DNA from 3 places in the Pedobacter sp. WC2501 genome. Region 2 is predicted to be linked to each of the others. Evidence: riboswitches for the same ligand, from Rfam matches in the RefSeq annotation. Region 2 holds a riboswitch; each other region holds the start of a gene.

Region 1 (10,758 bases), 3.0 Mb from region 2:
GTTTCGTTCCCGAAATCGGTGGTAAAAGGCCATTCATCTAAACCAAAAGTGTAAAAACGGTCGCCGAAGTTTTCGGTAAAAACCTGTCTTTTAGATTTCTGAAAAATAACCTCTGTTGGTTTAAAGCCTTGTAAGAGTTTATCAATATAATCGCTGTTACCTTGTGCAATTAGAAATTCGCCTGTTGAAATATCTAAAAATGAAACGCCCAGCTGTGTTTTATCAAAGAAAACGCAGGCAAGGAAATTATTCGATTTTTGGTTTACAATATTATCGCCATAAGCTACACCAGGGGTAACCAACTCGGTTACACCACGTTTAACAATGGTTTTTGTCGTTTTAGGATCCTCGAGTTGATCGCATATCGCTACACGCTGACCAGCCCTAACCAGTTTAGAAAGGTAATTATCTAACGAGTGATGCGGAAAACCAGCCAGCTCCAATGCACCGCCATTGGCCCTGTACCCCTTCTGGTGAGTACAATGCCTAAAATCTGTGCCGTTTTAATGGCATCTTCGCCAAAGGTTTCATAAAAATCGCCAACCCTAAATAGTAAAAGTGCACCCGGATACTTCGCTTTAATTGCGTTGTATTGCTGCATTAACGGGGTTTCTTTATTCGTGTCTTTAGCCAAAACTGAAATTAATTTACAAAAGCCATAAAGATAACACGAATAAGTATTTTACAACTGTTTTGTTGAAAAGTTAAAAAAAAATTGGTTTTTTAACCGGTTAACTGTTTAAATCGGTTAATCGTAGGATTTCACAGTTAACCAATTTATAAATGTTATAACCCAGTTGTATATTATTTACTTCATCAACAATTGACCAATTTACGTTTAACCATGATTTGGAAATGAAGGGTTCTGTGCATTTCGGGTTATACAGTCCTGTTATCCGCTTTACTTCGTTACACTCGTGTTCGCTCCTACCAGGTTTAGGTACAATGGTCTGTTATAACCCAGTTGTATATTATTTTACTTCCATCAACAATTGACCAATTTACAGTTAACCATGATTTGGAAATGAAAGGTTCTGCGCATTTCGGGTTATACAGTCCTGTTATCCGCTTTACTTCGTTACACTCGTGTTCGCTTCTACCAGTTTTAGGTACAATGGTCTGTCATAACCCAGTTGTATAAATTAACACTAATTAAAAACGTTTCTTACAGTTGTGTGTTACGTTTATATAATTTAACCTAATATTTTTAATTATGACGATCCAACTGAATACCGACAAAAATTTAACCATACACCAGGAATACGATGAAAAAATCCAAACCCAGTTAAGTGAGGGTTTGAGCAGATACAGCGATTTAATTACGCGTTTAGAAGTTCATCTGTCTGATGAAAACGGCAGTAAAGATGGTTTAGACGATAAAAGATGTTTGTTGGAGGCCAGGATTACTGGTAAAGAACCTTTAGCCGTTACCAATATGGGCAACACCTACGATTTAGCCATTGCAGGCGCTTTAACCAAATTAAAAAGTGCTTTAGAAAAAGTGGCTGGAAAAATGAAGGCACATTAAATCCATTCGTCACCCTGAATTTAGTTCAGGGTCTATCGAACAAAATATTTTTATAATAAAAAAGCAATCTGATCAGATTGCTTTTTTATTATTATAACGTTGTCGTTTATCTCTATTGTTAAACAGAGTTTAACATTTACTTTTTAGAAATTCAAATTTAGTACCTGCTACAGCGTTCCTAAACATGGCATCATTTTCCTCATCAACCGTGCTTATATGAATATTACCTTCTTTGCAAATTGAACCGATCATAGTTTGAAATTCATCAGTAAAATAAACATATTGAACAATACCATTTTTACTTACCAAATCCGAAAGGTGCTTAACAAACTGAACCATATTTTGCTTATTTAGGATTAAGCCCCCTTTAAAATCCTTACCTATATCTTCATTTTTGAGAAATTCCATCCCCTTTTTAAAGTTTTTATATTTTTCTTCCCTAAATCTCCATGCTAACTTTTCATCTCCCAAGAATATAAAACAATCTGATTTTATCCCGTCTAAAAGATGATTGAGTTCTTTCCCTAGTGCTTGAGTATGTTTTTTATTAGTTTTTGATGTTATGGTTAAAATATAATTGGCGAAGGTTTCCGGATAGAAATAATCATAATCTTCAATTTTTTCATTAAAATTCCTCTGCGGAAATATTGGATATTTAGCAAGGCATTCCTTCCTTTTAATCTTTTTAATCACCTTATAGCTGTTTTTTAAACCAGCTGCTCAATATACCCTAAAAACAGTTTTAAAGCTCTCTTTCTGTCATCGGTAACCTCAAACTGAAGTTTGTGGTATAGATAATCTTCCAGATCGAAATTCAATACCTCCGGTAACTCTTGCAAAACTTCTTTTCTATGATCAAGGCCAAATTTTAAAGCGGCATTAAATTCATCTTTAAAGTCCTTTGAAATTTCTTTGTTTGCCACCCAGGCAGCATACATAAAAGGTAAACCGGTAAAATTTTTCCACTCCTCACCCATATCATAAGCGTAAGCAAAATCGTCTTTTTTACCAAATGTCCTGTCTCCTATTAAAACAAAGGCATCTGTTTTTGCAGTTGCATCAGTCGTAAACTCCACTTCTTTTTTCCAATAGAATTTTAGTAAAACTTTGGCTAAATTGTTTGATGTACGCGAGTGGGCATCTAGTCTTACCGTTTTAATTTCCTGGGCAGGAACTTCACTAAAGATGAATACAGAGTTTACACCTCCATCACTTCCGATACAATAATCGGCCACAATATTGGCATTTGGAACCAGGGGAATAGCTGCAACAGGCATTAAGCCGATATCAGCCTGACCGTTAATTACTTTAGCTGCACAATCAGAAGGGATATCTAAACTTAAATCAATTTTATTTATGATGTCAGAATGTTCTAGTCCGTATATAAAAGCTTTAGTGTTGGTGTAAGCAACAGCAGATATTTTAATCTTATTCAAAGTATTATGTTTTGCGCTTCACGTTTGGCGTTAAGCGTATTATTAAATTACTAAACCGTCTAAATGGACGGCCTCCGCCATGGTTAGTGTCCTCACGAACAATTACTTATTTCGTTTCGTGGAGACACGAAACGGGGCCGTTTATTCCCCAATTACTAAACCGTCTAAATGTATTGCGCTGTTAAATTCGAGCACGGTAAATTTCCCATCTTCAAAACCCATTTTATAAAGTACGGTGTTCTGGTGTGGGAATTCGGTCATCAAGCTTAATGGTTTGCCTAATAATAAGCAAAGAAAAACCCGCATTGCTCTACCATGCATGCAAAGTAAAACCGTCTTTTCTTCAGGTCTCGTCATTAAAACTTCCATGGGTTGTTTCAAACGCTCGTAAACATCCTGCACGCTTTCGCCACCTTCAAAATGAGCCGTATAATCTCCATCTTCCCAGCTTTGCAACATCTCACGGAAAGCCTCACGCGCATCTTCAGTATTCGGTTTTCCTTCCCAAACACCCCAGGCCAACTCATCTAATCCCGAAAGCTTTTCCCAGGGTAATTTAGCATCAATAAACTTCTGAACAGTTTGCCAGGTACGTTTTAAATCAGAAGTGTAAATCTTATCAAAAGGAATATCCTTATATTTTTGATAAAAAGCCTCTGCCTGTGCCCTTCCCAAATCATTTAAGTCAGAATTTATACCTCTGCCCTGTACTATGCCTTGTCTGTTAAGTTCCGTTTCGCCGTGGCGTATGATGTATATTTCTTTCATCTAATTAATTATTGAATGAGAGATTTTTGAGTGATTGAATGTTTAATTTAACGCTTAATATCTATCATTCACTCATTCTATCATTCTATTATTCCGTCATTCTATCACTAATTCACCACAGGTAATTTATAATATTGCGGTTTCTTCTCTTCCTCAAAAACAACATGCTCGAAATCCGTAACCACATTATATAAAGTATCGCGCTCTATTGCTTTTCTGCCTACTTGTTTGATCAAATTCACCAATTCTTTAGTACTCATTGCAGGTGTTTGTTCTTCAGCTCCTGCCATTGAATATATTTTGGTGGTATCATCCAAAGTACCGTCGATATCATCCACACCATAATTTAAGGACAACTGCGCTGTTTCGCGACTGATCATCGCCCAATACGCTTTAATGTGATCAAAGTTATCCATATAGATACGGGCAATGGCATAGTTTCTTAAATCTTCAATTACTGACGATTCGGGCACATTGCTCATCTGGTTATGCTGATTTCTGAATTTTAATGGAATAAAAGTCTGGAAACCACCCGTACGATCCTGTAGTTCACGGAGTTTCTCCATGTGGTCTACGCGGTGCCAGTATTTTTCGATATGTCCATAAAGCATGGTCGCATTACTGCGCATGCCCAGTTTGTGCCATTCTTCATGTATATCCAGCCATTGCTGCCCGGTACATTTATCTTTAGCAATCTGTTCTCTGATTTCAGGGTGAAAAATCTCTGCCCCACCACCCGGTATTGATTCCAATCCGGCTTCTTTCATCAAACGCATACCTGTTGCGTAATCGATTTTAGCTTTTTTGAAAATATAGTGGTACTCAACAGGCGTTAATGCTTTAACATGCAGATCTGGACGGTGTTGTTTAATAGCCGTGAATAAGGCCGAATAAAATGCCACATCGTATTGTGGAAGCACGCCCCCAACAATATGTACCTCCGTTACCGGTTCACCATCGTATTTTTTAACGATATCTAGCATTTGCTCCATCGTTAAAGCCCAGCCTTCTTCTTTTTGTTTGATTAAACGAGAGTAGGAGCAAAACTTGCAGTCGTAAACACAAAGATTGGTTGGTTCTAAGTGAAAGTTTCGGTTGAAATAAGTTTTATCACCGTGTCTTTTTTCACGGATGTAATTTGCGAGGACACCCAGGTAACCTAGTTCGGCATGTTCGTAAAGATGCACACCTTCCTCAAATGTAATCCGTTCTCCGTGAAGAACTTTGTGTGCTATGTTTTGTAATTCAGTTGATAAATTGGTATCAGCTAATATTTTTTCAACTTGCTCAGTTGTATTCATTCCTGATTTATTTTGAACAAAAATACAATAATGAGGCGATTTGAAAATCATTTTCTTGTAACAAACCGTGATTTTTGAATCTCAATCTTAATAATTAACCACAGATGAACACTGATAAACACAGATATTGATTGCTTTTATTTTTGTAAAATCTCCTAGCATCGTCATCTCGACTGGAACGCAGTGGAATGGAGAGATCTATCTTTATAGATTTCTCGACTTCGTTGCAATCGCTCGAAATGACGACACTTTAGAGGAAACTATAAAGATAGATCAGTAACGGTTACAAAAAAAGCACCTCTTTTCAGAAGTGCTCTTATTATGTTTTTCAAAGGTAGATGAAATTATCTTGCAGCAGGCGTAAAGGTTAATACGATGTTTGCAGTTTTACCACCAAATTCGATTGGCGATTTTAAGATCATTTGTGTGCTGGAAAGGTCAGTTAATACTAAACGGTAACCTTCTGTTACGTTTTTAGCTTTATCACCTTCAAAGATTTTTTTGAACTGGAAAGTCTGGTCTTTAGGTGCAGCCGACCAGAAGATAGTCTGCATTACCGAACCACAAGCACTTGATGCTGGTAAAGTGTAAGAACCATTACCGCTATTGGTTAAGTTCCATGTACTTCCCTGGAAACACTTGTACGATTTCTCTCCAAATAATCCCTGAACAGCGCCATCAGGCAATCCTTCTAAAGCTACATTACTCACCACCCATTCGCGAACAACTGTACCTCTGCTACCTGTTACGCCTGCAGTTACTCTTTTTGCAGTATTACAACTTTGTAACATTACTAAAGTAGAACATGCTATTGCGATAGCTATAAATAATCTTTTCATTTTTTGTTTAATTAAATTTCGACAAACTTGTTACATAAATCTTGCCAAAACCATTACGAACCTTAAATTAGCGCCAAATTATTAAATTGCTTCCCGATATCATTTTGATCAAAACTAATTATTATGAAACCCGAAACCCTTGCTATTCACGCTTCTAATCTCGTAAAAAGTGCTACAGGTGATGTTACGCCGCCAATTAATCTATCCACTACTTTTTTTCGTGGCGAAGATGGTGGTTATCCCGGTGGGCACATGTATAGCAGGGTAAGTAATCCAAACCGGTCTGCTCTAGAAAACACTGTCGCTAAATTAGAATATGGCGAAGATGCAGCTGCTTTTTCTTCGGGTAATACCTGCGGACTGGCCATGTTCCAGGCTTTAAAACCGGGTAGCCATATTATTGCACCGGATGACATGTACTGGGGAATTAAAAAACAGCTGCTAACCATTTTTAATGAAAGTCTGGAATTTGATTTTGTTGATCAAACGGATTTGAACCTGATAGAAAGCAGCATTAAACCCAATACGCAGTTAATCTGGATTGAAACGCCATCAAACCCTTTGCTAAAGGTTACAGATATTGAAGAAATTGCCAGAATTGCTAAAGCAAAAAATATCACCCTGGTTTGCGACAGCACCTTTGCCTCTCCAATTTTACAGAATCCAATATTATTGGGTGCCGATATAGTAATGCACAGCAGCACCAAATATTTAGGAGGCCATAGTGATGTGCTTGGTGGGATTTTAATTACGTCCAAAAAAGATGAATTATGGGAGCGCATCAAAAACATACAACAAACTGGTGGTACGGTACCCTCTCCTTTCGATTGCTTTTTATTAACCAGAAGCATTAAAACCCTGGCCTACCGCATGAAAGGCCATTGCGAAAACGGAAAAAAAGTAGCCGACTATTTAAACGGGCATCCAAATGTTGAAGCTGTATTTTATCCTGGGTTGGAAAGTCACCCACAACATGAAATTGCCAAAAAACAGATGAAAGATTTTGGCGGGATGATGTCATTCCTGGTTAAGGGCGATGCTGAAGCCGCTCATAAAGTGGCAAATAAAGTTCAGCTATTTGCACAGGCAACCAGTTTAGGTGGTGTAGAGAGTTTGATTGAACACCGTTATTCAGTAGAAGGACCGGATAGTAAAACACCCAAAAATTTACTCCGCATTTCAGTAGGCTTAGAGCATGTAGACGATATTATCGCCGATTTAGCGCAGGCGTTGGGTTAAAGTATAAAACCTATGAGGTCTTTAAGACCTTATAGGTTTCTAGTTATTTCGAACCTTTGTTGCTAAACCCGATTGCAGCGATATCCTTTTTGGCTGTCACCCTGAGCGAAGTCGAAGGGTAGCCAAAAAGATAAAGCGTAAAGCGGGACTGCAATCTCCTAAGGACTACAGTACCCTAATTTTCCAAAACTTACTTAGGATTACAAATCGTGGTCAACTTTAACAAATAGTTAGCCTCCAATGGTTCATTAGTTTGCGCTAAACGTTGAGAACCGGTATTGGCAGGACAAGCAATATCCCCTGCTGCATCATAAACCAGTTTATTTCCGTTCGCCAATAATTCTTTTGGAACATATACCTGCACTTTGGTGATTGAATAACCAGAAGGAAAATAACGCACATAATAACCGTCAGGGTGTTTGGTCCAGATGCCACTTGGCACATCACTTCTTGGTGGAGCCATACCTGCTATAATAGCATATCTTTCCATGTCGGCATAAGTATAATTTCCAGAAGACACCAGTTGACGGATATTATTTTCTGCTTCAAAAACGGCTTTCACACCTGAAGGTAACTGGTCCTTAGCTTTTTCCATTACATCGAAAGGTAAAACACCTAAAGCGCCACCTTCCAATTGCGTAAGTTGTTTTGGCGTTAACAATTTAATTGCAGTTACTTTCACTTGTCCGTTAAAATCGGCAAATTTTGTTCTGGCAATAATGGTCCAAAGTAAGGCCTGGATATCATGCTGTTCTACTTCAGGATGTTTTTCTGCGCTTTTCAAAATAGAAACCACAATTTCTTCTTTCGGGCCCAAAACTGGGGCAAACATGTAACCATCGCCCTTTGATGGCGCAAAAGTTCCGGCTTTAAGGCAGTAGCTTTTGTTGGTCATTTCGTACAGACCTTCGCAGAGTACAAAACCGCCATCTGGATTTTTAGGCAGTAAATACAAGGGCTGAGCTTTTAAATTGAATGAATTAATAAAATCAGGCAGCTTTTCGCCTTCCCTGTTTACATCCTCAAAGTTGGTGGTAATGGCAGCTGGCTGTTTTAAAAACCTGTCTACGCCTAAAGCTTTAGCACCCTGAGCAGTGCCGACTTTCAATAATTTATCTTTCAAACCTCCGAATTGGGCGTTTGCATTAGTTAAACACATTACAGTGAATAGCAGGCCTAAGCCTAGAACTCTTATATTTTTCGTCATAGTCATATTTAGATAGGTCACACAAACTTAGAATTTTAAGTGCTAATTTTTATATTAAAAGTTCTAATTTGTCGCTACCCAATAAAATACATTACTGATTTTCATACGATTAACAAAAAATCAAAATTTTATTTTGTGAATTAAAATTAAATTCAGACATTTGAAATATTATTTGGTAGAAAGCTAAATAAAAGTCAATCTTCACAGGTTGATTTATAAAGAAGTGGCGAGAGACTGGCTCGATGACCCACTGGCAACCCTCAGAAAGAGAAGGTGCCAATTCCTGACCGGATAACATGGTGTTATCTGGAGATATAAATTAGAACTGATGAAAACATTAAATCTTCAATCGCTAAGCGAACCCAGTGCAAACCTTAAAAAGATAGAACAAACTTCTATTTCTACTTTTTTTTATAGATGTGCAATTACTTGTATGTGCTGTTGCATACAGTAATTTAAAAAATCTTCCTTTTTTGTTTCTTTCAAACTGGAAGGTCCCGAAACATCGGGATACGCCCTGCTAGGTTTTAAAATTAACCTAAATCACTACGTCTCATCATTCAACAAATAAAACAGAAATCATGTCAACATCATATAAATTTGAAACTTTACAATTACACGCTGGCCAGGAAATAGATCCAACAACAGGCTCGAGGGCTGTACCGATTTACCAAACTACTTCTTACGGATTTAAAAACGCTGAGCATGGCGCCAACTTATTTGCTTTAAAAGAGTTTGGCAACATTTACACCAGGATCATGAATCCGACTAATGATGTTTTCGAAAAACGTATTGCAGCTTTAGAAGGTGGTGTAGCTGCTTTGGCGGTAGCTTCAGGACAGGCTGCACAGTTTATAGCGTTAAACAACATTTTGGAAGCCGGCGATAGTATCGTTTCTTCATCTCACATTTACGGTGGAACTTATAACCAGTTTAAAGTTGCTTTTAAACGTTTAGGTATCCATGTCGATTTTGCGAATCCAGATGTGCCTGACGAATTTGAAGCTAAAATTACCGACAAAACGAAAGCCATTTATCTCGAAACCATTGGCAACCCGGCATTTAGTGTTCCTGATTTTGAGAAAATTGCTGCAATTGCAAAGAAATACGATCTACCTTTAGTTGTTGATAATACTTTTGGCGCAGGAGGTTATTTGTTTAAGCCTTTAGAACATGGAGCAAACATTGTTGTAGAATCGGCAACAAAATGGATTGGCGGACACGGAACAAGCATTGGTGGTGTGATCATTGATGGCGGAAACTATAACTGGGGCAACGGTAAATTCCCTCAATTCTCTGAACCATCAGCAGGTTATCATGGTTTGGTTTTCAGCGATGTTTTCGGCATCGGCGGACCATTTGGCAATATTCAGTTTATCATCCGTGCACGTGTGGAGGGATTAAGAGATCTTGGCCCTGCCCTATCCCCTTTTAATTCTTTCCTTTTATTGCAGGGCTTAGAAACCTTATCGCTCCGTGTACAACGCCATGTTGACAATGCTTTGGAACTGGCTACCTGGTTAGAAAACCATCCATTGGTTCAGGAAGTACAATATCCGGGATTAGCGAGCAGCAAATACAATAGCCTGGCAAAAAAATATTTAAGTAACGGTTTTGGCGCAGTTTTATCTTTCGAATTAAAAGGAAGTAAAGAAAATGCCACACAGGTTATTGATAATTTAAAACTCGTTTCGCACCTCGCAAACGTTGGAGATGCAAAAACGTTGATTATCCAGCCATCGGCAACAACACATCAACAATTGAGTGAAGATGAGCAACTGGCCGCAGGTGTAAAACCAAACGCATTACGGGTTTCAGTCGGTATTGAGCATATCGATGACATTAAGGCCGATTTCGAGCAGGCTTTTGCATCTATTCACGCTCAGGTTTCTACAGATAGTTTATTAGCCTAATCCTGTTCATTTTCCGAATACAACACAACAATGAGTACAGCATCAACTTATAATTATAATAAACAGTTCAAATTAGAGAGCGGAAAAAAAATCCGCAACCTGCAAATTGCTTATCAAACTTATGGCAAATTAAATGCAAATAAAGATAATGTAATTTGGGTTTGCCACGCACTGACTGCCAATGCTGATGTTTTTGAATGGTGGGAAGGTTTGTTCGGTCAGAATGCTTTGTTCAACCCTGAAGAGCATTATATCGTTTGTGCCAATGTTTTAGGCTCGCATTATGGCAGCACCAACCCATTAAGTACCAATCCGGTAACAGGCTTACCTTATTACCTTTCGTTTCCACAGTTTACGATCCGCGATTTAGTATCAGCACATCAGTTATTGGCTTCACATTTAGGTGTTGATTATATTAAATTATTAATCGGTGGTTCTTTGGGTGGGCAACAAGCTGTAGAGTGGAGTATTTCGGAACCGAATAAAATCGAAAACCTAATCCTGATTGCCACCAATGCGGCGCATTC
Region 2 (10,758 bases):
TGCACCGCCTTCAACCTGTTGTAAAGCAACGGCCAATGCGGCTTCGTAATCGCCACCCAAAATCAGTTTGGAGAATTTTGGAGATCCGGTAATATTGGTTCTTTCACCAATATTTACAAAAATACTATCCGGGGTGATGGTTACAGGCTCCAATCCACTTAAACGCATGTATGGTTCAAGAACCGGTATTTTACGGGGCTCTGCTTTTCGGGCATTTTTAGCAATACAGCCAATATGATCTGGCGTAGTACCACAACAACCTCCTACTATATTCACAAAACCGGAAGCAATAAAGTCATCTACCAAATGTGCTGTTTCGTGCGGTTGCTCATCATAAGCACCAAACTCATTTGGTAAACCCGCATTTGGATAGGCCGAAACATAACAGCCTGCTTTTGCAGCAAGCTCCTCAATATGCGGACGCATTTCTTTAGCACCCAAAGCACAATTAAAACCGATACTTAATGGTTTTGCATGCATTACAGAGTTCAAAAAAGCTTCGGCAGTTTGACCTGAAAGTGTTCTACCGGAAGCATCGGTAATGGTACCAGAAATCATGATCTCTAGTTTACGGCCAATTACCTCTTCGTATTTTTTAATGGCTACAATAGCCACTTTAGCATTCAAAGTATCGAAAATGGTTTCGATCAATAACACATCAGAACCACCATCTACTAAACCGCGCACCTGTTCGTAATAAGCTGCTTCGAGTTCATCAAAATAAACTGCCCTAAAACCAGGATCGTTAACATTTGGCGACATGGAAAGGGTCCGGTTGGTTGGGCCAATAGCACCGGCAACAAAACATTTACGGTCTGGATTTGCAGCCATAAATTCGTTTACAGCTTCTTTTGCCACGCATGCACCTTCAAAACTCATTTCGTAAGAAAGGTCTTCCATCTGGTAATCGGCCATGGAAATGCGCTGCGTACTGAACGTATTGGTTTCGATAATATCGGCACCAGCGGCCAGATACTCCAGGTGTATTGTTTTAATAATATCCGGCCGTGTGATGTTGAGCAAATCGTTATTGCCTTTTACATCACAGGGATGGTTTTTAAATCGTTCCCCTCTAAAATCTTCCTCGGTTAAGGTATATCGCTGAATCATAGTGCCCATTGCACCATCAATCACCAAAATACGTTTTTCTAATTCTTCTCTTATGCTCATTCTTATTGTTAGATATGAGAATTGAGATATGCTATATGAGAATTATTAAGCACAACTTATCGCTCAAATCTCATGTCTCCCATCTCAAATCTCAAAAAAAGCTTATTTAAAAAGTTGGTACGTGAATCGTAATCCTAAACTTATCTGTTTCTGCTATTTGCAGAATAGAATTTAGCACCTTGTATGGTTACAGGTTGCTAAGACTTCGTTGGGTCTAATCCCTCCGTCTTTCTTAATAAGCATACAAAAATGCAACAAAGCAACATCAATTCCAAAAATTATCGCTTCGGCACCAAATAAAATTACAAAGGCCACGCAAAACTGCGCGGCCTTAAGAATATTGTTCTGTTAATGATTACTTTCTGCTTCCGAAAATACGAAGCAAGAAAAGGAAGATATTTAAGAAATCCAGGTATAAAGACAAGGCAGCTACAATAGCCATTTTTTTAGATTCGATCTGAAGAACCTGTTCGCCGCTGGCTTCGATCCCTTCGCCAATTCTTTTTATTTTTTGTACATCATAAGCGGTTAATGCCGTAAATATTGCAATACCAATGAATGCCATAAACAAACTGAATTGTTCGCTTTGAACAAACATATTTATTACACTGGCAATCACTAAACCAATTACGCCAACCATTAAAATCGGTCCAAATTTACTTAGATCGATATTGGTGGTGTAGCCCATAAATGCCATAATTCCAAAGATGCCTGCGGCTCCTGCAAAACAGCTCACCACCGAACCAGCAGTATAGGCAAGTAAAATAAAGCTTAAGCTTATACCAGTTAAAACTGAATATAGAACAAACACACCAACTAACGCACTATATGACAATCTACTTAATCCGAATCCCATTAATAAAACCAAGCCAAGCGGTGCAAACATTGCAATGTATCCAAAAATAGTATTGCTTACTTTTCCCGTTTCAGGATTTATAACGCGGAGATATTGCATTAATTCAGCATTCGTACCAAATAAATAGGCAGCTACAGTTGATAAACTCAACGCCACAAACATCCATAAGAAAACGTTTGCAAAGAATTTTTTAGAGACAGATTTTTCCTGTACAAAAACACTGTTGTCCTGATATTGATAATTTTGTTGTTCCATTTTAAATTTTGTGTATTTAACTATATAAAAATAAATATTTAGTTTAATCTTTTTGTCAGCAGTTCTTCAACTTTTTTGAAGAACTGGAGTGGTTTTAATGTTCGCCAGGGCAAGTCATCAAATGCACCACCAAAGTTAATGTAATAATCGATGTTATTATCGCGAAACTCGGTAATTACATGTTCCTGAAAATTCACCCCAACAATCCAGCCATCTTCTACTTCCTGAAACCATTCTTCGTAATAACTATCATCAGAGGCATGGAAATTCAGGACATTTTCACCGATCAGAATAAATTTATTAATGCCTTCATCCATCATCAGCTCTAAAATATCGCGCTTCATCAGCATAATATCGTTGTTAATGGCATCATTCCACTCGCCGATAAATTCGATAATGGCATAACTGCGGTCGTAATCAGCGTATAACACCTTCATGTATAACGTATTCGAACCAAACTCGTCCCATTGTGGGTGCAGTAAAAAGTTATAAATCTGCTTATCGAAGTAAAGTTCCGAATATTCGGTATTGTAAAATGGCGAACGCTCATCTTCTGCCGAAATATAATCATCTCTCCACTGGTAATAAGGCTCAATTTCGTGCATAATTTTTAATTATTGAATGAGCGAATTTTGAATGAGGTAATGATTAATGCTACTCTTACATGCTATCACTCACTAATTCTTTCATTCACTCAATCTATACTTCTCTCATTTCTTAGTGCCCTGCTTCAACAGCTTTTCGCACACTTCCATAACGGGTTAACAATTGGGCAGCTTCATCGTAGCCAATATTCAGTTCGTCGGCCACCATTTGTGTACCTCTGTCTACCAGTTTATGGTTAGTTAGCTGCATATCGACCATTTTATTGCCAACTACACGCCCCAGCTGAACCATAACGGTAGTGCTTAGCATATTTAATACCATTTTCTGCGCTGTACCGGATTTCATGCGCGTGGAGCCGGTAATAAATTCAGGGCCAACCACCACTTCAACCGGAAAATCCGATTCTGCAGCAATAGGTCCGCCAGCATTACAAACAATGCAGCCGGTTAAAATACCATGCTTACGTGCTGTGTTTAGCCCACCGATTACATATGGCGTAGTACCTGAAGCTGCCAGGCCAACTAAACAATCTTTTTCGTTAATGTCAAATTCCTTAAGATCTTTCCAGGCTTGTTCGGCATCATCTTCAGCAAATTCTACCGCCCTTCTAATCGCAGTATCTCCGCCGGCAATAATCCCTACAACCCAATCAAAAGGAACCCCATAAGTAGGCGGGCATTCTGAAGCATCTACAACACCTAAACGACCACTTGTACCTGCACCTATGTAAAAGAGACGACCGCCTTTTTTCATTCGCCCGGCAATGGCCGATGTTAATTTCTCGATTTGAGGCAAAGATTTTTCGACTGCAAACGCTACAGTTTTATCTTCGTTATTAATGCCCTGCAAAACTTCTAACACCGACATCTGATCAATGTGGTCATAGTTAGATTCTTGCTCGGTAACTCTATTCATAAATTTAATTTTGATAAAATTCGGTAAATTCTTTTTAAAAACTACGCTATAAATTCAAAAAATCTGACATAAATTTTAACCAATCACTTCATTGCATTAATTAATGTTAAATATTATAAACAAAAGACATGAAAATGCAGTTAAAAAATATATCAACCCGCTAATTTTCATAAATTTGCGTTAACGCCAATGAAAAAAAACACCCGCAACAACATATTGATCGCTGTAAGCTATTCTGTAATTTTAATAGTGGGGATGTTTTTGGGCATAAAATTCATTAAAGATCAAGGCTTTGGCGTTAAAAAAAGTCCTCAATTAGCCAATAACAGCGACGAAAAATTAAACGAAATCTTACACATCATCAACGGCAATTACGTTGATGACATCAATACCGATTCGCTTCAAAACTTACCTATCGATAGTGTTTTACACCAACTCGATCCACATAGTGTTTACCTGCCTCCGACTGATGCGCAAGATATGACCGATAACCTGGAAGGAAATTTTGAAGGCGTAGGCATAGAATATTACATGCTTAACGATACTATGATGGTTACCGGTGTGGTTAAAGACGGGCCAGCGTACCAGGCGGGAATTAAACTGGGCGATAAGATCCTGAGTATTGATACTGCAGTAGTAAGTGGCCGAAACCTACCCAAAGATCAACTTACAGGTCGTTTTAAAGGTAAATCCGGAACTGGTGTGAGTGTAGTGCTTTTACACCCGGGAGCGCCACAAAGTAACCGCATTATGGTTACCCGTGGTAAAGTAAACGTAAGCAGTATTGATGCGGCCTATATGATTAACAACGAAACTGGTTATGTTCGGATCAGTAAGTTTGGCGCCAATACTGACAACGATTTTTCTGCTGCAGCCAATAACCTGAAAGCAAAGGGCATGAAAAAACTGATTCTTGACCTGCGCGATAACGGGGGTGGTTATTTTACAGCAGCAACGGGCCTGGCCGATCAATTTTTGGGCGAGAACAAACTCATTGTATATACACAGGGTAAACATGAGCCTCGTACCGATTATTTCTCTACCGGCACAGGGGCCTTTCAAAATGGCAAACTCGCTGTACTGATTAATGAAAATACCGCATCAGCCAGTGAGATTGTAGCTGGAGCCATCCAGGATTTGGGCCGCGGGATTATTGTTGGCCGCCGCTCTTTTGGAAAAGGCCTGGTACAAGAACAATTTGCTTTTGGCGATGGCTCTGCACTGAACTTAACCATTGCAAGATATTATACTCCATCTGGCCGGAGTATCCAAAAATCTTATAAAAAAGGTTACGACGCCTACAAACACGAATTGGATGAACGTATGATGGATGGAGAACTTACCGGAGACCGTACCTCTTTTCAGGATTCTATTGAGAAAAATGAGGGTGTAAATATTCAGCCGAACAAAAAAGTTAAACCAATTGGCGGTATCCAGCCTGATATATTTGTGAAATTAGATACAAATGGCTACAATAAGTTTTACAGTAATTTAGTGAGCAAGAAAATACTTTCTGATTATGTGTTTAATGTACTTACCAATAAGTACAGCGCCAGTTTTGTAGAACAGAATATCAATATCTTCACCATAAACGATAACGACTTTAAGGACTTTATCGGATTTCTTCAACGCAAAAACATCACAATAGATCGTTTTCAACTGTACAATTCGAAAAATGTGATTTTAAATGATCTCAAAGCTTTGCTTTGTCGCTATTATCTGGGCGATGTGGGTTACTACAAAGCAGCAAACCAAACCGATAATGCGGTAAGACAAGCACTCCTTAACCTTCAGTAGCCATATTTTATACGTTATTGGAGCAGAATTAACCATCGAAATCAATTTTAAATTTCGAAAATAAAATATAAATCAACATAATATTTCAATTCAAAAACAATAAATAATACTATATTTTGTTTTATTTAGTTTTGTTTCCAGATTATATCATTTTATGGAAGCAAGATTAACAGCAAAAGATCAAGAAGTATTAGATAACCTTTTAGAAAAGGTTAAGGAACAAACCGATTTATTCTTAGGTTATCCGGTATCTAAAGATTTTGATTACCAGGCACTTTCTGATTTTTTAAAATATCCGATGAACAACCTTGGCGATCCTTTCGTTACTTCTACCTATGGCGTTGGCTCCCGTGAACTCGAAAAAGAAGTAGTTCAGTTTTTTGCTGAACTTTTTCGTGCGCCTGCAGATAACTGGTGGGGTTACGTTACCAATGGTGGCTCAGAAGGTAACCTCTACGGCTTATACCTTGCCCGCGAGTTACATTCGAAAGGAATGGTTTATTATTCTGAAGCGACGCATTATAGTGTACAAAAGAACCTGCATTTACTCAATATGTCAAACATCGTTATCCGCACCCAGGAAAACGGAGAAATCGATTACGAAGACCTTGAGCATACCATAAGGATGAACCGCCACATGCCTGTTATTATTATGGCCAATATTGGCACCACCATGACAGAGGCACGTGATGATGTGGCCAAAATTAAAGGCATCTTAAAAAAACTGGCCATCCAACATTATTATATTCATGCTGACGCGGCACTTTCTGGCACCTATAGCGCATTAATTGAACCCAGACCCGCATTCGATTTTGAAGATGGGGCAGACAGCATTGCCATTAGCGGCCACAAGTTTTTTGGCTCGCCCATGCCTTGTGGAGTCGTGGTGGCAAAAAAATCGAACCGCGATCGGATTGCACGTTCGGTGGCTTACATCGGAAGTATTGACACCACCATTACCGGATCGAGAAATGGCCATAGCCCCTTATTTTTATGGCACACCATTAAACGTTTGGGTATAGCAGGTTTGAAAAGCAGGGCCATGCACAGTTTAGCAATTGCAGCTTATACAGAAAACAGACTTAAAGAGATTGGTATTGCTGCGTGGCGAAATGCGAATGCCATTACTGTAAACTTCCCTACCCCATCTGCAACAATCTGTAAAAAATGGCAGCTGGCAGCTGAACAGGGAAATTCGCACATCATCTGCATGCCAAATGTAATGCAATCTCATATCGATCAATTAATTGCTGACCTTGAAGCCGAAATGGTATTGCAGGATTGGCACCATACAAACATTTCAATACCCCCTGATGTTTAATAACGATGCTAATTCAGTAATTACACATTAAACAGCTTAGATGAAAATAATAATTGTAGGCGCAACAGGCACACTGGGCAAAAAAGTAGCCGAAGCTTTTACGCAAAAACACGAGATCATCCGTGTAGGAAATACCAAGGGTGATGTCCAGGTTGACATTACCAATGAAACATCGATTAAAAATATGTTCGAGCAGATTGGTGCTTTCGATGCCCTGATCAGTACGAGCGGTAAAGCTCCCTTTGCGCCTTTAAATCAGATGACGGGTGAGGTATTTAAGCGTGGCTTATTGGATAAATTATTGGGACAGATTAACCTGGTGCTTATCGGTCAGCATTATATCACTAAAGGTGGTTCATTCACATTAACTTCCGGGATATTGGCCGAAAATCCGGTCGCTTCAGGATCAGCATTGAGCACCACAAATGGAGGTTTAAATGCATTTGTTTTGGCTGCAGCTCCAGAACTTGAAAATGGCGTTCGTATAAATGCCATTAGCCCTAATGTGGTTGAAGATTCTCCTGCATATTTCGATTCTTTTCCCGGGGAAATTCCGGTTAGCATGGAAAAAGTGGTTAAAGCTTATGAGAAAAGTGTACTGGGCATCATATCAGGCCAGGTAATAAAGGTTTATTAATGACATTAGGTATTTCGAAAAAACAAGACGTTTTTTTATAAAAGCTTATTGTAAAATTTAGCTTATTCAAAACCCAAAGTTTTATATTATCCTATATAACAACTCAAGCATGATAGAAACCGAACGCCTCATTTTAAAACCATTAACGCACGATCAGCTTTTAAAATATATCAAAGATGATCACTCTTTAGAACAAGAATTTGGCCTTCTACCAACCAAAAAAAACATTTCTCCTTCACTTCAGGAAGCTTTGGAACAAACAATTTTACCTAACGTTTTCGATAAGGACAAAGATTATCTCTACCATACTTTATGGACCATCATATCCAAACCAGACCATAGAATGGTAGGTGATATTTGTTTTGTTGGCGAACCAGATCCAAATGGCGAAATTGAAATAGGGTATGGCACTTATGAGGAATTTAGAGGCAAGGGCTTTATGACTGAAGCTGTTGGCCGATTAATAGAATGGGCCAGGGAGCAACCTAAAGTGAAATCGGTTTATGCAACCACGACTAAAGACAATGTGGCCTCTTATTCCATTTTAGAAAAAAACAACTTTATCCATATTGGAGAAGTAGACGATATGTTAAGCTGGAAAATTGAGTTGAATAATGTGCAGGCAAGGATTAATGTTGTCACCGAGACAGGGAAAACCACGGAATAGAATACGATTTACCGAAAGGACAGATTGCCAATATAGAAATCATCCTCTTACGATCGTCATGCTGAATTTATTTCAGGATCTGATTAGAACAACATTCTTCCCGTCAATCTGAATTTGAAATTCCATCTTTGGAATCTAGACCTTCGTGGATTTGAAATCCACAAAACAGTGCGACGAGATTACAAATCTCGACGAACAAAATATCGTTGATGCACCTTGCAATACGCTACAGCACAATCTCAAACAAACTTAAACTGATTCCTTCATAGTGTTTCGGCAACCCTTCGGTTTTTTCCATATTTACTTCACCAACATAATCAAAACCACAACCCGTGTAATATTCGAGCAGTTTTTTATTATCGGCCCAGGTGTCCATTCTGATAAATTTAATGTTATTATTTGCGGCGTAATCTTTAGCCCATTTGATAATTTCCTTCACGAAAGAATAACCCCTAAATTCAGAATGGGTTACAATCCTATGGATATAAATCGCTTCGTGATCCCGCTCTCCCCAAATTAATTGGTCGTTAAATGTAACGGCAAATACACAGGCTACCTCTCCATCTACAAGAATTTTATATTGGCGTTGTTCATCAATTTCTGTTTGCACCATTTCTCTGCTAAAGCCCTGCCAGTGCTTGTTAAACACTTTCTTTTGATGTTCAATAGCCATATCATAAAAATCGAAAATGGTATTGATGTCAGCTGACTGGCTGTTTTGTACTTGTAATTGCATGAAGCAAAAGTAAGGGTATTTTCTGACCAGTAATAAGGAGAATCGTCCTTTCAACTGGAGCGCAGCGAAATGGAGACATCTTTAAATCCAGATAGTTGGGATTTGCAATCCCGTCTTTGAAGTTTAGACTTTGGCGGATTTAAAATCCACAGCGCATTACGACGAGATTACAAATCCCGATAAACAAAAAAAGTATCTGCTATCATTCTGAACGCAGTGAAGAATCCCTAGCCTACAAAAAACTGCCATCCAAACTGTAACACGTGAACGTTAGTGAATTCACTCAAGTACACTTTAAACAACAGACAGATTCTTCACTGCGTTCAGAATGACATAAATAGCAAAAAAAACAGGGCTGCTTCTTTAAGAAACAGCCCTGTTTTTAATTATGGAAATTCGGACCTTAAGCCTTATACCTTCAAGCCCTCAACCTTAACTTATTTCTGTCTGAAATAAATCTGGATCGGTGCGCCAGAAAAATCGAAGTTTTCTCTCAACTTATTCTCGATGAAACGTTTATATGGATCTTTAATGTACTGTGGCAAGTTGCAGAAAAAGGCAAACATTGGCGAAGTAGCATTAATCTGGGTGATATATTTAATCTTAATGTGTTTTCCTTTTAATGCCGGTGGCGGGAATTTCTCAATCAGCGGCAACATTACATCATTCAATTTAGATGTAGGAATTTTCTTGCTACGGTTTTTATAAACTTCTAAAGCGGCTTCAATTGCTTTAAAAATACGTTGCTTATTTATTACGGAAGTGAAAACGATCGGCACATCGGTAAACGGGCGAATACGCTCATGAATCTGCTCTTCGAAAGCTTTCATCGTTTGTGTATTTTTTTCGATCAAATCCCATTTGTTAACCAGAATTACAATACCTTTTTTGTTTTTCTCGGCAAGGTGGAAAATATTAATATCCTGACTTTCAATTCCTTCTACGGCATCAATCATTAATACCACAACATCAGCTTCTTCTAAAGCTTTAATGGTGCGCATTACCGAATAAAACTCTAGGTTTTCTTTAACCTTTGTTTTTTTCCGTAATCCGGCAGTATCGATCAGCATAAACTCATGACCGAACTGGTTATAATGGATTTTAATTGAATCGCGGGTGGTACCTGCATTTGCAGTAACGATATTACGTTCTTTGCCAATTAATGCATTAACTAAAGATGATTTACCCACATTAGGACGACCTGCGATGGTAATTTTAGGCAGTTGATTTTCTTCTTCAGGAATATCTTCGAAATTTTTAACAACCTCATCCAACAACTCTCCTGTTCCGGAACCCGTCATTGATGATAATGCATATACTTCGCCTAATCCGAAACCATAAAAAGTATGGATTTCGTTATATAAAGCGGTATTGTCTACCTTATTTGCACAAACATAAACGGGCTTATTACTTCTGCGCAATACCTGGGCAATATCATCATCTAAATCGGTAATACCAGTAGTTACATCAACCATAAAGATTAATACACTGGCTTCCTCGATGGCAATCATTACCTGCTCGCGGATTGCCGCTTCGTAAACATCTTCTGAGTTGGCTACATAACCACCAGTATCAATTACGGTAAATTGTCTGTCGGTCCACTCACCTACTCCATAATGCCTGTCGCGGGTTACGCCGCTGATATCATCTACAATGGCCTTACGGCTTTCTGTTAATCTGTTAAAAAGGGTGCTCTTGCCTACGTTTGGCCTGCCTACGATGGCTATAATATTACTCATGGGTGTTCTTTTGATAGTTAATGGCTTATAGTTAATGGTCGTGGTGTTTAGGCAAGCTG
Region 3 (10,758 bases), 2.4 Mb from region 2:
AAGAAAACCTGGAGCCTCTGGTAGTTTTTCGAAAGAAAAAGATATTTCATTAAAGGTTGCATTGAAACTAGGTGCATTATTACATGAGGAAATGCCTGAAATTAAGATAATTTTCACGCGTAAAACAGATATAGATGTTGATTTATACAGACGGGCCGAAATAGCGAACGAAGCTAAAGCAGATCTTTTTATATCCGTACATTGTAATTCAATGCCTCCAGGCAACAAACATATTAAAGGCGTAGAAACATTGGTTGCAGGATCGCACCGTTTAAAGGAACAAGATGCAGCCATACGTGAGAATGCCGATATTAAACTGGAAAAGAACTACAAAAGTAAGTATGATGGTTACGATCCAGGTAACCCAAGTAGTTTTATTCTTTTATCACTTTTAAAAAACACCTTTCGAGACAAAAGCATTAAATTTGCCAAATTAGTACAGAACAGTTATGTCAAACGAGATGAAAGATTTAGCCGTGGTGTTAAAGAACAGGGCGTTTTGGTTTTGCAACGCTGTGGTATGCCTGCAGTTTTAACAGAAGTAGGTTTTATCTCGAATACCGAGGAAGAAAAATATATTAACTCGCAAAAAGGACAGAACGAGATCGCCAATTCTATTTTAGAAGCAATAAAAACATACAAAAAAAATATTGAGGTTAAATAAGTGTCATTATAAATGATAGTTATTTTAACTTTGAAAAAAATATAAATCAGATACCAAACAAATAGTGCAGCCTTTATGTATTTACAGGGTTTAGCACAATAAAAAAAATATGACGCTCTAACAAGTGAAGAAAACAAACTTCAGTACTTGTAGCCATTAAATAAAACACTCATGAAGATTAAGAACGAAACCAAAGTAGGTATTTTAGCTGCATTTGCCATTGCTTTATTAATAATTGGATATAATTTTTTAAAAGGAAATTCTATTTTCTCAAGTGAAACTACATTATATGCAAAATATACCAGGGTTGACGGTTTAACTGTATCAAAACCTATCCTGATCAATGGTTATCAGATTGGCCGCGTGGCCAAATTGGAGCTCCAGGGAGACGGCAGCATTATTGCTACGTTAAGCGTAAACAGCAAGTATGAAATTCCCGAAAACAGTATTGCGCGCTTAGAAGGTACAGATCTTTTGGGTAGCAAGGCCATTGTAATGTCTTTAGGTAACTCTAAAAAAATGGCAGAAGATGGTTTTACCTTAAATGCTAATGTAGAAAAAGGTTTAATGGAGCAGGTACAGCCCGTTCAAAAGAAAGCGGAATTAATCATCGGTAAGATGGACTCCATTTTAAGTAGTGTGAATTCTATCTTGAACCCTAGCTTTCAGAAAAACGTTGATAAAAGCTTTAATAGCATCGCAGGGACGTTAGCCTCGTTAGAAACAACCTCGAAAAAAGTTGACGGTCTAGTAGGATCTGAAAGCGCCCGTATTGAAGCCATCTTTAAAAATGTTGAAGGCATTACTGCTAACTTAAATAACAACAACCAAAAAATCAGTGATATTTTAACCAATATTAATACTGTTACCGATAAGTTTGCTGCTGCTAACTTTAAACAGACTTTAGATAATGCAAACAATGCTATTGCTGATTTACAAAGCGTAATTTCTGGAATTAAAGATGGAAAAGGCAGTTTAGGATTATTACTAAACGACGATAAAATGTACCAGAATTTAAATAATGCTTCAAAAAATCTAGATGAATTAATGATCGATTTGAAAGCTAACCCTAAGCGTTATGTACACTTCTCTGTATTTGGTGGCGGCAATAAAAAAGACAAGTAATTAATTTTTTCAAATATGAAAGCCTTGTAGCGTAAATGAGGCTATTGAAAAAATAGACATAAATAGTTTATAAAAGGATAAGCGGATGAACAGATCGTAAGATGTTCATCCGCTTTCTTTTTTTTGCATACAGCCATTTTTCCTTTTAAACCAATTTTTGGTGGCAATAAAAGAGAACGTTTAGTGCGATGCCAATAAGCAGATTTGTAACAACAGTTATTTAGAATCGTCTAAAACTTTTAGCGGTATCAGAATGTTTATTTTAAAAAGGAAAAGAATATGGGAATTTTAAAAACAGCAATTATTGGCGCTGCAGTATATGCAGGCGTAAAATATATCACGAAGAAAGATCCAATTACCGGACAATCGATCGTTGATGAATTATTTGATCGTGCACCACAATGGGCCGATAAAGCAAAGGGTTATACAGAAGACCTGAAAACAAGGGTAAGTAATGCCGCAGAAGATTTATCAAGATGAATAGCTTGTAGAAATAAAGAGCCTGAAGAGGCTAAATATCTATTTCTCTGAACAACAAAACGTCCCGATTTAAAACCGGGACGTTTTTTGTTTATAGTTATAATTTAACCTCAGATAAAAAGGATGCCCACAGATATAATCCGTATTTATCTGTGGGCATCTGTGGTTAAAAATTCTTAACTTAATAACATTGTATCACGGCATTAAAAAGCATCAAACCAAAGTTTGGTGGTTAATAAATCAGCACCCTGACTGCTTACCGCATTTTTATAATTTTGTCCGTTTAACGATTGTTCTGTACCCGGATAAATAAAACGCACCGGAATTTTACCACTCAAAACGGTATTAACAGAAGCAGTTAATTGCGGATAATCTAATCTTCTTTGCTCGGCCCAGGCTTCCAATCCTTGACCAAACAAAGCAATCCATTTTTGCTCACCAATAGATTTTTTATAATTACCAGCATCATATTGTACTGAAGCCTGATTAATATAATCATCAACAGCACTTCCACCTATACTGTATTGATCAAATGATGCCCTGATAGCCTGTTTATACAGATCAGCTGCATTTTCTGTAGTAAAGCCACGCGCTGCTGCTTCAGCCCTATCAAAAAGTAATTCGGCATAGCTAAAAATCACAGCAGGTGCTTTTGGTGCTAAAAAATACGTTCCTGGTCTTGAAGAATTTGCCAGACCTATTGCACTGGCTTCTGAATTTGTTGAGCCATTCGGAATACCTACGTACGTTTGAGGTGTTGCATTATCAGTTTTGCTTGCATAAACTGGTAGTCTTGGATCATTTAGTGCAAAAAGTTTATCTACGATGGTTTTACTGATCCGGTAATCATTCCTGGTTTCGAATGATGCTGCTACCGGATTTTGCAGCGGCGAATCACTGTAGAACAGTTCTGCATTCTCCGATTTGCTATTAATATAAGTGCCACCTTCTGCAAGTATTTCATCAATTACCTGCTTAGATTTAGCTGGCTCTTTATCCGCAATGCGTAAAGCGATGCGAAGACGTAAAGAATTGGCAAACTTTTTCCATAAAGCAATATTGCCGCTATAAATCACATCTCCGCTTATAACTTTTCCCGAAGCTGGATCCAAAGCTGCCTGGGCAGTCTTTAAATCATTAAGAATACCATAATAAACATCTTTTTGTTTATCGTAAACTGGCGTAACAAACTGTTTAATTTTTCCAGCTTGTGAATATGGTATATCCCCGTAAGCGTCGGTAAGTAACAAAAATACCCACGACCTTAATACAAGTGCAACTCCTTTATAGTTTGGATTGCCCTGTGCATCGCCCAATTCGATAATTTTATTAAAGCCAGCAATACTTTGTGCGTAGCCAGTAGACCATAAAGAGGTAAAGCCACTGTTCGAAAAGATAAACCGATCTTCTTCCGTATACTGAACTTTAGCCCAATGTTGTACAAAAAGCAAGCTCGAGTTCATATTATTGGTTACCCCCCAATATGTATCAGCTGTAGTTTTAGCGGTTCCCGTAAGTAAATAGTCGGGTTGTGGAATTTCTGGAGCATTCGGATTAATATTCACCTCATCTAGCTCTTTATTACAAGATGAAAATGCAATTGCCAGAATGGCCAGTATATATAGTTTTTTATTTTTCATGATGGGAATGCTTAAAATTTAACATTTAGGTTGATACCATAGCTGCGTGTGCTCGGGTTAGAAAGACTTTCCAACCCCTGTCCGTTGCCAGTATTAAAAGCTACTTCGGGATCAATATCTACTGTATTGCGGTGAATAATCCAAAGGTTACGCCCCACAAGTGATACTGAAACGCCTTGCAAACTTAGCGGACGGATCCATTTGGCCGGCAAATTGTAGCTAAGCTTAACTTCACGAAGCTTAACGTAAGAGGCATCGAAAATATTTGCTTCATCAATATTCCTGAACGATTTATAATATTGTTGGGCAGGTAATACTTTTTCATTGCGTTTACCATCGGCCGTTACGCCATCAAAAACAATTCCGTCATCATACACTGTAACGCCTGTCGGAGCTGTTCCGTTTACCCGTACTGTTCCGTTAGCTTTATCGTTACCAGGATAATAATATGAGATTCCGCCATATTCCGCTGCCCTTCCCGGAAGCGTAGAAGCTAAAACTCCAGTATAAGTACCTGTTGCATAAGTACCGTTGTAAATAGAACCACCAATACTCGCATCAACCAATACACCTAAACTTATACCTTTATACGTAAAGGTATTGTACACCCCGCCAATCCAATCTGGTGTATATTTTCCCAATACCTGCTTAGTAGGGTTTGTTGCAGGTGCTCCCGTTGCATTTACAACAATGTTACCATTACCATCTCTTAAAAAGGCTGTTCCGAAAAGTGATCCATAAGGTTGTCCAACGGTAGCAATCACCTGCGCTGAGTTGGTAGCTACAATGTAATTCGTTAATAATTTCTCCGCATCGAGTTCAATTACCCTACTTCTGTTTGCAGCGAAATTGAAATCAATATCCCATGTAAAAGTTTTTTTGATTGGGGTGATGCCCAATTGTGCTTCTATACCCTTGTTGTTTATTTTTCCGGCATTAAGTAGTTTTGAGCTAAATCCGGTGCTTTGACTTACATCGGCAGCCAAAATCTGATTGTAACTATTGGTATTGTATGCACTTAAATCGAAACGCAACCTTTTGTTAAAGAAAACAGCCTCAACGCCCAGTTCTGTTGAAGTGGTCGTTTCTGGTTTAAGGTTAGGATTAAGGTCTATATTACTTGTGGTAAGTTGAGGGTTTGCGTTAAACGGCGCACTGAACACATAAGTATTGATCAAACGGTAAGGATCGGCATCTTTACCCACTTTAGACCAGCCTCCACGTATTTTCAAATAATTAAGGGCTTCACTTTTAATATCAAAAGCTTCAGTAGCCACAAAGCTTCCGTTAAATGATGGGTAAAAATACGACCTGTTCTGTGCTGGCAAAGTAGACGACCAATCGTTACGGGCAGTAATGTTGGCAAAAAGATAGTTCCTGAAACCAATTTGCCCGGAGGCATAGATACTGTAAGATTTTAAACGCGATAAATTATTTGATGAAACCAATGGATCGCGGGAATTTTTAAGTGTATACAGTCCTGCAATGGCCAATTTAGGTGCGCTTTGATCATTCTGCTCTATATATTGCCTGCGGATGTTACCACCGCCTAATAATTCGAGACTAAAATCATCATTTAACTTTTTGTTAAAGTTTAATGTCGCATCAGTGTTATTTTCACTTACCGTAAAGGCACTTTCAGTGTAAGAGCCAAAAGGTGTTCCGTTCGTGCCATAGGCAATCCTAACTTTACGCCTGTCGTTGTAATAATCGGTTCCTGATCTGAAATTGAAATCAAGTCCGTCAATAATTTTATAATTAAGGGCTAAACTACCGATAATGCGACTGCGGTTCTGCGAAACTGTATTTTCGTAAGCTACCCAATATGGATTGCTATAATAGCTGTTATTCCAGTTAAACGTTTTTCCATTTTCATCCAAATAGTTTTTTAACTGGTTAATATCAACCTGACGGCCAAACCAGGTAAACTGTAACATGGTACTTGTAGAACGTGAACCTCCTGTGCCAGGCAAATTATCTGAATTAAGTTTGCTATAATTCGCATTAGCCGTTAAGGTCAGTTTTGGTGTTATCTTCAGTGACGTATTTAATACAAATGAGTTTTTGCCCTGTCCGGAATTCGGCACAATGCCTACTTGTTTAAGGTTATTGTAGGAGATGCGGTAATCATATTTTTCGCCAGCATCTGCAACAGATACACCATTATTTAAGGAATATCCCGTTTGAAAGAAATCTCGTATGTTATCCGGATGGGCAATAAACGGAACAGCTATCCCTTTCGAATAAAACTGTGGAATTAACCTTCCATCGAGTTTTGGCCCCCAGCTCTCATCTACCCCATCATTAATACCTTTACCTGCGCCATCCACATAACTGAACTTGCCTTCTGATCCCTGACCAAAAGCATTTTGATAAACCGGCAGGGTAAGCAATGTTTCCAACACGGCATTGGAGTTAATATCAATACCCAATCCTTTTTTCGATTTACCTGTTTTCGTTTTAATCAGGATTACCCCTGCGGCAGCCCTCGAGCCATATAATGCAGCTGCATTTGGTCCTTTTAGCACACTAATTGATTCTATATCCTCTGGATTGATATCTGAAATGGCATTCGCATAATCTCTTGCCCCTGCAGAATTTAACTGCGAATTATCTACCGGAATCCCATCAACCACAAATAATGGCTGATTATTTCCTGCAATAGATGTTTCTCCCCTGATGACCACACGTGAGGAACCCATGCTCCCCTGACTGTTCGTTACCCTAACTCCGGCTATTTTTCCAGCCAGTGCATTTACCAGGTTAGATTCTTTAGCTTCGGCCAGATCTTGTCCTTTTAATTCCTGAACAGCATAACCGAGCGATTTTTTCTGCCTCGAAATTCCCAAGGCGGTAACCACTACTTCATCCAACGCATTATCACTTGATTGAAGAATGACTGAAATGGACCCGGCATTTTTATTGATTTGTATTTCCTGTGTTTTAAAACCGATATAAGAAAATACCAATGTACCCTTTTCTGGTGCGTTAATGCTGAAAGCACCTTTCCCATCACTAATCGTAGTTTGTTTGGTTTCTTTTATTAAGATGGAAACACCAGGAAGTGTTTCGCCATCTGCCGACTTCACCGTTCCGGTAATAGTGGCATTTTGAGCGAATAGCTGCTGCGTAATAAAGAGCAACAGGATAAACGCTATTGATTTAAAAATTTTGATCATGTGTGTGTTTTAAAAATTAGTTAGAAGATAAATTTTGGGCAAAGCGACTCCCTAACGGTTAATAACCGTGTTTTGCTAAAAAAATAAATGGGATGTTTAGATCAAAAGTGCCTGTTAAAACGGAGCAATTCTAACAGGACCAGCGCATTCGGGAGTCTACACAAGGATTTACATAAGGCGATTTTAGCTTGTCTGTTTTTCTCATTTGAATGATTTTATTTAATGGCATAATTTAATTTCAAGAAGGCATTCAGGGCTAAAAAAAAAGCACCTCTTAAATCAGAAGTGCTCCATATATTTTATATAAGGATAACGCAATCAACTGACTTAACTACCCCAGATTCATCTGGGATGGAATTAGCACCATTTCTAAAAATTAGCTGGTTGCTAAGGTTTCACAGGGCCATTCCCTCCGCCTTTCTTGATAAGTATTTTAAAATAACTTGGGCAAAGGTATAATTAATTCCATTTATCCTATAGTTTTTATAGATTTTTATTGAAATATTTTTTCTTTGACAATTACATCCATATCTTTGTCTAGTAATTTAGTCGACAAACACAGTCCCAATGAAACTTAAAACCATTTTAACAGCCGTATTGGCCATATCACTAACCTTCACTTACGCTCAGGAACAAACGGCCCTGGTAAAAAATCAGACAGCAAAGCTTCTGGAGAAAAAGCAAAAAGCATTTGTTGCCCTCGGTAACTGGCGTGGAATAGCTAAAGTAAAGGAAGGATTAGAAATCCCTTTCAATTTTGAAATCAACGAAAAAAACGGTCAACAGAAATTATATTTCCGCAATGCTGAAGAGCGTTTCGAAGGTGGCCCTGTAAAACAAACTGCCGACTCGCTTTTTGTCAAACTGGATCAGTTTGATAACGAACTTGCATTTGCGATAGTTGGTGATCAATTAACGGGTACATTAAGAAAACAGGATAAAGCAGGTAAACCTTTGGTGATTACTGCCGAACGAAAAAATTACCGTTTTAAAACAGATAAACCTGCCGCAGCAGACTATTCTGGTAGTTACGATGTGGTTTTTACATCGCCAAATGGTAAAGAAGAAAAAACAGTAGGTTTATTTAAACAATCAGGAAACAGACTTACGGGGACTTTTCTTCGCGTAACCGGCGATTCGCGTTATCTGGAAGGTGTTGTAGAAGGAAATGAATTTCAGCTTTCGAGTTTTATTGGCTCCTCTCCTGCTTATTACAAAGGAACTTTTCAGACAGATGGCTCATTAACTGGTGAAATTTTAGGTGCAAGGGGAAGCCAGCCTTTTACCGGAACCAAAAATAAAAATGCTGCCTTGCCCGATCCTTACAAACTTACCTACCTGAAAAAAGGGTACAAAACGCTTGATTTTAGCTTTCCTGACATAAATGGCAAAAAGATTTCGCTACAAGATGAAAAGTATAAAAACAAAGTGGTGATTTTAACCATCACTGGTAGCTGGTGCCCAAATTGTGTTGACGAAGCTACTTTTATAGCACCCTGGTATAAAGAAAACAAGAAACGTGGTGTAGAAATTATTGCTTTGCATTACGAGCGTTCAACTGAACCTGAATATGCAAAGAAAGTAATGACCCGTTTCAGAGAACGTTTTGGTATCGAATACGACCAGGTATTGGCAGGTACAGCAGACAAACAGGTGGTATCTGAATCTTTACCGGCACTCGATTCATTTTTATCTTTCCCAACTACCATTATCATTGATAAACAGGGAAATGTAGCGCAGATCCATACAGGTTTTAACGACCCGGCAACCGGTAAATTTTATGATGAATTTGTGAAAGAGTTTAATACAGAGATTGATACGCTATTGAAGAAATAGTTATCATAGTTTCATTCCTTAGCTGTCATTCTGAACGCAGTGAAGAATCTTTGCCTTATTGGTCGGTAAGACACTTGGCAATAAAATAAGTGTAGTGTGTATGGGGGAAAATTTTAATAGTTGCACAGGCAATACGCTCCAAAAAACATATAACGTTTCGTTTTTAGAAAAGCAGATATAGCGATCTTCGGTTTGGGCAGTCCTTCTTTCCGCTTCTATCTTTTTGTGATATTAATTGCACAATTGATGCGTTCTACAGCAAAAAGTATAGCCGCTGCAATAAGGTTTATTTAACCTGAGGCTGTGCAACAACAAATAGATGAAGGAAATGTTAAATGTAAGGTCCTTCGACGAGTTATCAATGACAGATTTCAAAAGAAAGGTCGTCAGCAATGACGATAATCTGAAGAGATTTTCTTTAAATAATACTGTAATTATATTCATTCCTTATCGGTCGGTGTCTCACCGACCGAAATATGTTAGGCAATAAATCCTAAGCAGTAGTCGGTGTGACACCGACCACAGAAACTCTGTGACTTCTGTATTTCCGTGGCGAAAACTAAGCTATTGAATACTCTTCAAAACGAACTCAACGATTGTTTTCTTCGGTACCACAACGGTGGTTGTCCGGCTATACCTGGCGATATTGATCCCATAAAAATGACCCTGCCAATCAAAAACGGGCGAACCACAGGCGTTTGCTTTAATAGCGGTATCGTGTGTAAAAATAGCATTAAACCCATCTCTTCGTTCTGATTTCCCGCCTTCAAATTTCTCTGCCGGATGATTAAATACCGACTGCCCCCTTCCCTCTAGTTTTAATGTTTTACTCATCTTACCCGAACCATTTCCCCATTCAAAAGTAAGCTCATCACCTGCCCAATATTTTAATATTTCGGGTGCAAATTCACTTGCCTTTTTGATGAGTTTTCCGTTAATGCTGATTAGTTCGTCGCCAACTTTTATACCCGCTTTTTCTGCCGGACTGCCTTCTTTAATTAACGAAAACTGAACCGGACTCGAATTATAAACAACCATTGCGCCCAAATAAGGCTGACTGTTAATTTTTGGCAAATTAAATAGTGTACTCCCCAAAACACTGTGCATCACCTTGCCAGAGGGATCAATACTATAAAGAAGTTTACCCATCTCTATTTTAACACTATTGCTATCAGAAATATTTAAATCAATCCCACCGTTTATCCGCTGTTCAAGTTCGAATAAAACCAGGTCATTTTCCTGATCTTTTCCAATTAACTTGATTGGCACGGCAATTCCATTAACATCATAGTGCGCTGCTTCACCAACCATGGTGTTTTTACTCAATAGTAACTGTTTTTTAGTCCCATTTGCTGTTTTAACATTCAATAATATAGCCTCAATTTCCTGATTTTTACCTTTTACCATACTGTTAATTAAAAAACAGCTATTTTTTACAATTGGTGTAGCAAAATCAGGATGTAAAGTCTTTTGTTTACTTTCTTTCTGCAATAGCGAAGATAAGGGATCTGTTTTCACACTATCCTTCTTTTCCGGGAAAGCCGTATAAAGTCTTTCGCTGTTTAAAGCCGTCCAATAGCGACGATAAAGGTCAACGGGAATTTCGAAATTCATTTCTTCCGAAACATCAATGGCACTGTGTAACCCGATAACTCGGCCATAATAGTCAAATAAAGGTCCGCCAGAATCACCTGGTTCCATTTTGCAGGTTGAGCGGATAAAGCCATATTCATTTTTCACTTCTGCAATATTTCCTAATCTTAATGTTGGCAGCGTTTGATTTAAGGTTTCGGGGTATGAAATACTGATACAAGGTTCATTTTTAACCAGACTT

The links. Region 2 has a riboswitch for S-adenosylmethionine ahead of metH (methionine synthase). Riboswitches for the same ligand answer to the same signal wherever they lie in the genome.
Region 1: linked by a shared signal. The riboswitch ahead of ACUN24_RS19085 (O-acetylhomoserine aminocarboxypropyltransferase/cysteine synthase family protein) and the one ahead of metH (methionine synthase) in region 2 are both predicted to bind S-adenosylmethionine.
Region 3: linked by a shared signal. The riboswitch ahead of ACUN24_RS16560 (SusC/RagA family TonB-linked outer membrane protein) and the one ahead of metH (methionine synthase) in region 2 are both predicted to bind S-adenosylmethionine.

The regions. Positions count from the first base shown of each region.
Region 1 is NZ_JBQZFI010000001.1:4,540,819-4,551,576, forward strand. Features, by position in the region: partial or broken gene mutS (DNA mismatch repair protein MutS) at 1-634, opposite strand, end outside; gene ACUN24_RS19045 (HPF/RaiA family ribosome-associated protein) at 1,214-1,528, shown strand; gene ACUN24_RS19050 (hypothetical protein) at 1,658-2,221, opposite strand; gene ACUN24_RS19055 (menaquinone biosynthetic enzyme MqnA/MqnD family protein) at 2,236-2,964, opposite strand; gene ACUN24_RS19060 (histidine phosphatase family protein) at 3,106-3,732, opposite strand; gene mqnE (aminofutalosine synthase MqnE) at 3,840-5,033, opposite strand; gene ACUN24_RS19070 (hypothetical protein) at 5,378-5,872, opposite strand; gene ACUN24_RS19075 (trans-sulfuration enzyme family protein) at 5,996-7,111, shown strand; gene ACUN24_RS19080 (hypothetical protein) at 7,302-8,318, opposite strand; SAM riboswitch class I at 8,529-8,639, shown strand; gene ACUN24_RS19085 (O-acetylhomoserine aminocarboxypropyltransferase/cysteine synthase family protein) at 8,900-10,231, shown strand; gene ACUN24_RS19090 (homoserine O-acetyltransferase family protein) at 10,262-10,758, shown strand, end outside.
Region 2 is NZ_JBQZFI010000001.1:1,552,940-1,563,697, reverse strand. Features, by position in the region: gene metH (methionine synthase) at 1-1,170, opposite strand, end outside; SAM riboswitch class I at 1,308-1,412, opposite strand; gene ACUN24_RS06745 (Bax inhibitor-1/YccA family protein) at 1,526-2,281, opposite strand; gene ACUN24_RS06740 (hypothetical protein) at 2,320-2,886, opposite strand; gene murQ (N-acetylmuramic acid 6-phosphate etherase) at 2,999-3,802, opposite strand; gene ACUN24_RS06730 (S41 family peptidase) at 3,992-5,599, shown strand; gene ACUN24_RS06725 (histidine decarboxylase) at 5,754-6,920, shown strand; gene ACUN24_RS06720 (short chain dehydrogenase) at 6,961-7,557, shown strand; gene ACUN24_RS06715 (GNAT family N-acetyltransferase) at 7,667-8,224, shown strand; gene ACUN24_RS06710 (GNAT family N-acetyltransferase) at 8,451-8,960, opposite strand; gene der (ribosome biogenesis GTPase Der) at 9,398-10,699, opposite strand.
Region 3 is NZ_JBQZFI010000001.1:3,903,394-3,914,151, reverse strand. Features, by position in the region: gene ACUN24_RS16580 (N-acetylmuramoyl-L-alanine amidase family protein) at 1-664, shown strand, start outside; gene ACUN24_RS16575 (MlaD family protein) at 836-1,789, shown strand; gene ACUN24_RS16570 (YtxH domain-containing protein) at 2,069-2,269, shown strand; gene ACUN24_RS16565 (SusD/RagB family nutrient-binding outer membrane lipoprotein) at 2,473-3,909, opposite strand; gene ACUN24_RS16560 (SusC/RagA family TonB-linked outer membrane protein) at 3,921-7,088, opposite strand; SAM riboswitch class I at 7,413-7,519, opposite strand; gene ACUN24_RS16555 (peroxiredoxin family protein) at 7,656-8,924, shown strand; gene ACUN24_RS16550 (trypsin-like peptidase domain-containing protein) at 9,489-10,758, opposite strand, start outside.